One region of the Streptomyces sp. NPDC048434 genome, then DNA from elsewhere that is predicted to be linked to it. Evidence: riboswitches for the same ligand, from Rfam matches in the RefSeq annotation. Region 1 holds a riboswitch; the other holds the start of a gene.
The links. A riboswitch is a leader RNA that binds a small molecule or an ion and turns the genes downstream of it on or off. The one in region 1 is predicted to bind cyclic di-AMP.

Region 1 (3,481 bases):
GACGCGCAGGGCGTCGGGGGACGGGGAGCCCGGGACCGTACGGGCGTCCGCTCAGTCCCCTGCCACGCCTCCCGCGGCGCCTTCCGTCCCCGGCAGCCGGTGCAGGCTCTCCCCGTGCGGACCGGTGAGTGCGACCGGGCGCTCGTCCAGGGCGAGGGTCAGCATCAGCGCATCGTCCGGGTGCGGTGAGCGATGCGCCGGCGCGGTGATCCAGGGCAGGACGGAGTGGTGCTCGTGGGAGAGCCAGTGGCCGCCGCCGGGCCGTCCGCGCAGCAGCGACCGTACGAGACGCGCGAACTCCTCGCGGCGGACGGGCGGGAGGCCGCTCAGCACGGCGCTGTGGAAGATGACCAGCGTCGCCCCGGGCGGCGCCTCGGCGGCGAGCGCGGGCAGCTCGTCGAGCAGATCGCCGCGCACCATCCGCGACCGCGGTGCCGGCCGCACCGCCTCGACGGCCGCGGACAGCTGGGCCGCCCGCTCCTCGTCGCCCGGCCATACGAGCGCCTGCAGCCAGCGCAGATCGTCCGGTTCGGCAACCGGGTCGAGCGGATCGGGGCCGATACCGGCCCGCCAGACGATCCGGGGCATCGGGCCGGGCAGCTCGTCGCCCGTCCATCCCGTACGGCACCTCAACACGAGGGGGCTCTCCGGTGCTCCTGCCTCGGCCCGGAGGGTGTCGCCCCGGAGGGCGTCTCCCGGGAGGGCACCCCTGTCCGCGCCCGCCGCCTCGTCGTCCTCGTACCGGTAGCGATAGCGGTCGGGATGCAGACACAGCCCCGCCGACGTGCCGACTTCCAGCAGCGCCAGCGGCTGCGGCAGGCGGGCGAGCAGCGGCAGCAGCGTCGCGCAGTGGGCCGGCTCATCGGTCCGGGGCGAGCGCTGCATGATCACCGCGCGCACCTCGTCCCAGTGCCGGATCGTCCACTCGCGCCAGCGGCCATACGCCATTTCACCGCGCGGCCCCAGCTCGGCGTGCGGGCCGTCGAGATAGCGGACGGCGGCGAGCAGAAGGTCCGGCTGCTGTTTGCCGCCGGCCGGCAGCGACCCCGACAGCAGATCGCAGAGCTCCTGGTCCTGGCTGATCCACGCGCTCAGCTCCTCGTGCGCCGCGGACCGCCCCCGTGCCCGACGCCAGGAGAATTCCCCGTACCGCTCCGCCACCTCCCAGGCGCCGGCGGCAGCGCTCTCGACGTTCCCGGTGTTCCCGACGTTGACGGCCATGATCCGACGTTACTGCTCTCACGTTCCGTAACCGAGGGGCACCCCTCCGCATAACAACTGGCACACAATCCACGCGAGATCGTTTAGGTGTGGGCGGCCAACTCGCCCGTTTTGTGGCCGTGGTGGCCGAAAAAGTCCACGCCAAAGCTGTTGTGGGGCCGTGATGAATTCCCGGGAAGGCTTGGAATCCGGCTGCGATCTCTATTACTGTCCGATAACGCAGCGCGGTCGTCCCAGCCGTCGCAAGAGGCGGCACCGCGCGCCGACGCCGAATCCCGCACGCGCTTTTCACGCACCTCCAGCACCTCGAACTGCACCAAGGGAACCGGGGAACCACTTCCTTGGGGTGAATCGGACGCCCTCCGCCAGGGGGCGCCCGTAGGAGACCTTCCTGCTCCGAACCCGTCAGCTAACCCGGTAGGCGAGAAGGAAGGAAAGGAGAGCGCCCCCGTGGCGTCCAACAGGCCTGCCCCCGAGGGTCCGTCCGCCTACGACCTCGATGACCGAGGTGCCTTCCCGGGCCCCGGTGATGCGGACACCATCAACGACGGACCGTGGGAGGAATGGAATCCCACCGAGGATTCCGTCCGCTCCGTCCGCGGCAAGCACCGGGTGGCCAAGCAGCGCGGCGGACTCGCCCGCGGCGGCACGGTCCTGGGAGTCGGCGTCATCGCGGCCGTCGGTGCCGGCGGAATGGCGTCGGCCGAGGGCCGCCCCGCGGTGCCGATCTCGATGCCCGACGTCGGCGGGATGGCCGACGAGCTCGCCGGCAAACTGCCGGACGCCAAGTCGCTCCCCGGCATCGGTGACCTCATATCCGACTCGGGCGCGGACTCCACCGCGGCCGAGGGCGCCGCCACGGGCGATGCGGCTGCGGCGGTCTCCGGGCCCCTCACCCGGGCCGCCGGGACGGACTCGGACACGGGCGCCGCCGAGGCGCTGCGCAGCCGCATCCTCCAGCAGGCCGACGCGCAGCAGGGCGCAGCCGATCAGGAGTCCCGCGAGGCCGCCGAACACTCCGCATTCCAGAAGGCCGAGAACGAAGCCGCCGCTCACCAGAAGTCGGCCGAAAAGGCCGCAGCAGCCAAGAAGGCGGCCGAGATGGAGGCCAAGCGCGAGGCCGAAGAAGCGGCCCGGCAAAAGGCGGAGGCCGCCCGCCTCGCCAAGCTGGCGAAGAACTTCATCGCCCCGGTCTCCTCGTTCACCCTCACCGCGGGCTTCGGCCAGGCCGGCGACCGCTGGGCCGCGGACCACACCGGACAGGACTTCGCCGCGCCGACCGGCACTCCCGTCAAGGCAGTGCACTCCGGCACCATCACCCAGGCCGGCTGGGCCGGCTCGTACGGCTACCGCATCGTCCTCACCCTCGACGACGGCACCGAACTCTGGTTCTGCCATCTGTCCTCGATGGTGAAGACCTCCGGCAAGGTCACCACGGGCGATGTCATCGGCCGGGTCGGCGCCACCGGCAATGTCACCGGCCCCCACCTCCACCTGGAGGTGCGCCCCGACGCCGGCGACCCGATCGACCCCATGCCGTGGCTGCGCGACCACGGCATCAACGTGTGAACTTCTGACGGGGTTGCTGTTGGGGGGAGTGGGAGGAATAACTCCCCGCCCCCCAACGCTGCAACCACGCATGACCGCCACACACACCCCCCGAAACCGCCGGCCCCTCGGCTCGCTCTCCGTCTCCTCGCTGTCCCTCGGCGGCAATGTCTTCGGCTGGACGGCCGACGAAGCCGAATCCTTCGCCGTGCTCGACGCCTACGTGGCGGGCGGTGGCAACTTCATCGACACCGCCGACGTCTACTCGGCCTGGGTCCCCGGTAACAAGGGCGGCGAATCCGAGACGGTCCTCGGCAACTGGCTGTCCTCCCGCGGCAATCGCTCCGATGTCGTCATCGCCACCAAGGTCGGTGCCCACCCGGACTACAAGGGCCTGTCCGCCGCCACCATCAAGTCCGCGGTCGACGAGTCCCTCACCCGCCTCCGCACCGACTACATCGACCTCTACTACACCCACTACGACGACGAATCGGTCGAGGTCGGGGAGTTCCTCACCACGCTCGACGACCTCGTGCGGGCCGGCAAGGTCCGCGAGATCGCCGCGTCCAACATCTCAGCGACGCGCCTGGAGGAGTCCCTGGCCTTCTCCGCCCGCGAGGGTCTGGCCCGCTACGTCGCCCTCCAGCCCCACTACAACCTGGTCTCCCGCGACACCTACGAGGGCGAGCTCGCCGACGTGGCCGCCCGCCAC
Region 2 (3,481 bases), on a different contig from region 1:
GCGTTGAATTTCCGGATGGCCCGATATCGTCGGGACGCAAGAAAAAGCGTGCGCTATTCATTGCCCCGAATGCGGCAATGGAGGCAGCACAATAAAACTGCGGACGGGCCGAAAAGAGAACGCCACCGCGCGCCACCGAAGTCCATTTGGCACTTCTTTGTATACGGGGCGATTGTTAAGGACGGGCGCGCGCCGTGTTGACGGGCGGTTTCGGATCCCTCACCTCCGTCTTGGCGGGGTGCCGGAGCCGGTACACCGGGAGTGAGCGCTCGACATGAGCCGCCATCAGGGCGCGGGCCCGCTCCGCATCCCCCCGGGCCACCGCGTCCAGCACCGCGCCGTGTTCATCCCAGGACTCCCCGGCGCGGGCGGGCAGTTCCACGGCGTACATCCACTCGATCTTGCGCCGCAGCTGGGTCAGCAACGCCGTCAGACTGGGGCTGCCGGCCGCTTGGGCCAGCGTCTCGTGGAACCAGCCGTCCAGTTGGCGCAGATCCGCGGGGTTGCCGTGACGGGCCCGCTCGCGGCCGAGCCGTACCAGACCGCGGAGCACCTTGAGGTGGGCCGGGCTGCGACGGGCGGCCGCGCGGGCGGCACCCAGCGGCTCCAACAGGGCGCGGACGTCGAGGAGATCGGCGGACTCCTGCTCGGTGGGCTGGGCGACGCAGGCGCCCGCATGGTGGCGGGTGGTGACGAACCCTTCGGACTGCAGCGTGCGCAGCGCTTCACGGACCGGCACTCTGGAGACGCCGTACCGGGCCGCCAGGATCTCTTCGATCAGCCGGCTCCCCGGCGCCAGCGCACCGGAGACAATGTCGTCGCGAATCGCTGTGCACACCGCATGCGCGGAAATATGGCCTCGCATCTTCCGTGCCTCCGCCGTAATCCCCTGGAAACGCCGCCGGTCGGCGACTTTTCCGTGACTCTATTCGACCGCAACGGCTTTTCCGACGGACTCCGGTTATTCATGGATATTTTTTGGCCAGAAGTCGCGGGCCACACGGCGTATCCGGTGCACTCGTCCCACTCCCGGATACGCCGAAGCCCCGGCCGTGGGGCCGGGGCTTCGGGCGGACGCTCGGGCCGACGCGGGCACCGCGAGGCGCGCGGCCGGGCGAGACGGGAGATCAGACGTTGACGCCGTGCGAGCGCAGGTACGCGACCGGGTCGATGTCCGAGCCGTAGTCGGCGCCGGTACGGGCCTCGAAGTGCAGGTGCGGGCCGGTGGCGTTACCGGTGGCGCCGGAGAGGCCGATCTGCTGGCCCGAGGTGACGTGCCGGCCGACCGAGACACCGAGCGACGACAGGTGACCGTATTGGGTGTACGTACCGTCGTTCATCTTGATCACGATGTTGTTGCCGTACGAGCCGCCCCAGCCCGCCTCGACGACGGTGCCACTGCCGACGGCGTGGACGGTGGTGCCGGAGGCGGCATGGAAGTCGATGCCGGTGTGGCTGCCCGAGGACCACAGTCCACTGGAGGCCTTGTACGCGGTGGAGACGTAGGAGTTGGCCACGGGGGCGACAAAGGTGTTGAGGCGCTTGCGCTCCGCCTCGCGGGCGGCGCGCTCCTTGGCCTTGCGAGCGGCCTCGACGCGCCGCTTGGCCTCTTCGGCCTGCTTCTTGGCCACGGCCTCGGCCTTCGCCTTCGCCGCCGCGGCCTCCGCTTCGGCCTGCTGCGCGTCGGCCTGGGCCGCGACACGGCCGGCGAGCTCGTCACCCAGCACGACGGCCTGCTGCAGACCGGTGTCGTGGGTGCGGGCTTCGTCCGTGGCCGCCAGCGCCGGCGAGGCCACGGAGGCGACAACGCCGCCCGCCGCGAGGGTGGCTATGCCGGCGATGTTGCGGGTCGTACGAACGGGGCGGCTCGCACGACGGTGCTTCCCGGTGGCACGGATGAACGCCATGTACTGGCTTGTCCTTTCCTTCCTTCTCGCCTACCGGGTTAGCTGACGGGTTCGGAGCAGGAAGGTCTCCTACGGGCTCCTCCGGAGGGGAGTCCGATTCACCCCAAGGGACACTGGGTCCCCGGCTCCCCTGGCTCGCGCCGTACGGGGACTCGGCGATGACTGTCCGGTGCCACGGTTGTGGCGGACTTGTGACGAACAGCCGGACCGACGCTAAACGGGGCAACTTTCAATCGGCAAACAGAACTGCTTTTTTGTGCGGGATGCCACAAGAACCGGGGCGCCGGTCGAGATAAACCGGACATACAGCGGCTCCCGTGGCGGGCGATCGCCACGGGAGCCGCTTTGTCGATATGTGACCTTCCGTCACATGACGGGACTAGCCACTGACGACCGTCACCTCACCGATGCCCAGCGCCTTGATGGGCTCGGCGATCTGTGCCGCATCGCCCACCAGGACCGTCACCAGCCGGTCCATGGGGAAGGCGTTGACCGCCGCCGCGGTCGCCTCGACCGTGCCGGTCTCCGCGAGGCGGGCGTACAACTGCGCCTGGAAATCGTCCGGAAGGTGCTGCTCCACCTGATCGGCGAGAGTGCCCGCGACGGCTGCCGCGGTCTCGTACTTCAGCGGCGCGACCCCGACGAGGTTCTGTACGGCGACATCCCGCTCGTCGTCCGTCAGCCCCTCTGCCGCGAGGGTGCGCAGCACCTTCCACAGGTCGTCGAGCGCCGGGACGGTGGAGGCGGTGTCCACCGAGCCGCTGATGGCGAGCAGCGCGGCGCCCGTGGCCCCCTCGGGGGACGTGGGAGCGGTGGAGCGAAGCACCTGGCCGAAGGCGCGCACCCCGTAGGTGTAGCCCTTCTCCTCCCGCAGTACGCGGTCCAGTCGGGAGGTGAGGGTGCCGCCCAGGCAGTACGTGCCGAGGACCTGCGCGGGCCACACCCGGTCGTGCCGGTCGGCACCGATACGGCCGATGAGCAGCTGCGTCTGGACGGCACCGGGGCGGTCCACGATCACCACGCGGCCGGTGTCGTCGGCGACGATCGGGGAGGCCTTCAGCGGCTCGGCCGTCGAGCCGCTCCAAACACCGAGGGTCTCGGCGAGCGCGGCGGCCAGGTCGACCCCGGTGAAGTCACCGACGATGACGGCGGTGGCCGTGGCGGGCCGCATGTGGGCGTCGTAGAAGGCACGGACGGCCGGGGCGTCGATGCGTACGACGGTCTCCTCGGTGCCCTGGCGCGGCCGCGACATACGGGACGTGGCCGGGAACAGTTCCTTGGACAGCGCCATCGCGGCACGCCGGGCCGGGTTGGCGAGCTCGTGCGGGATCTCGTCGAGACGGTTGCGCACCAGCCGCTCGACCTCGCTCTCCGGGAAGGCGGGCGCGCGCAGCGCGTCGGCGAGCAGGCCGAGCGCACGCGGCAGCCGCGACGCCGGCACCTCGAGGGAGACCCGTACGCCGGGGTGGTCGGCGTGCGCGTCCAAAGTGGCGCCGCAGCGTTCCAGCTCGGCGGCGAACTCCTCCGCGTCATGCTTGTCGGTGCCCTCGGACAGGGCCCGCGCCATGATCGTG

Region 2: it holds a riboswitch for cyclic di-AMP, as region 1 does, so the genes downstream of both, ACGFWI_RS30895 (M23 family metallopeptidase) here and ACGFWI_RS31030 (M23 family metallopeptidase) in region 1, are expected to answer to the same signal.

The regions. Positions count from the first base shown of each region.
Region 1 is NZ_JBICXQ010000031.1:27,508-30,988, reverse strand. Features, by position in the region: gene ACGFWI_RS31035 (DUF2332 family protein) at 52-1,221, opposite strand; cyclic di-AMP (ydaO/yuaA leader) riboswitch at 1,505-1,660, shown strand; gene ACGFWI_RS31030 (M23 family metallopeptidase) at 1,672-2,790, shown strand; gene ACGFWI_RS31025 (aldo/keto reductase) at 2,861-3,481, shown strand, end outside.
Region 2 is NZ_JBICXQ010000030.1:120,899-124,379, reverse strand. Features, by position in the region: gene ACGFWI_RS30900 (GntR family transcriptional regulator) at 176-865, opposite strand; gene ACGFWI_RS30895 (M23 family metallopeptidase) at 1,128-1,907, opposite strand; cyclic di-AMP (ydaO/yuaA leader) riboswitch at 1,920-2,075, opposite strand; gene ACGFWI_RS30890 (M16 family metallopeptidase) at 2,287-3,481, opposite strand, start outside.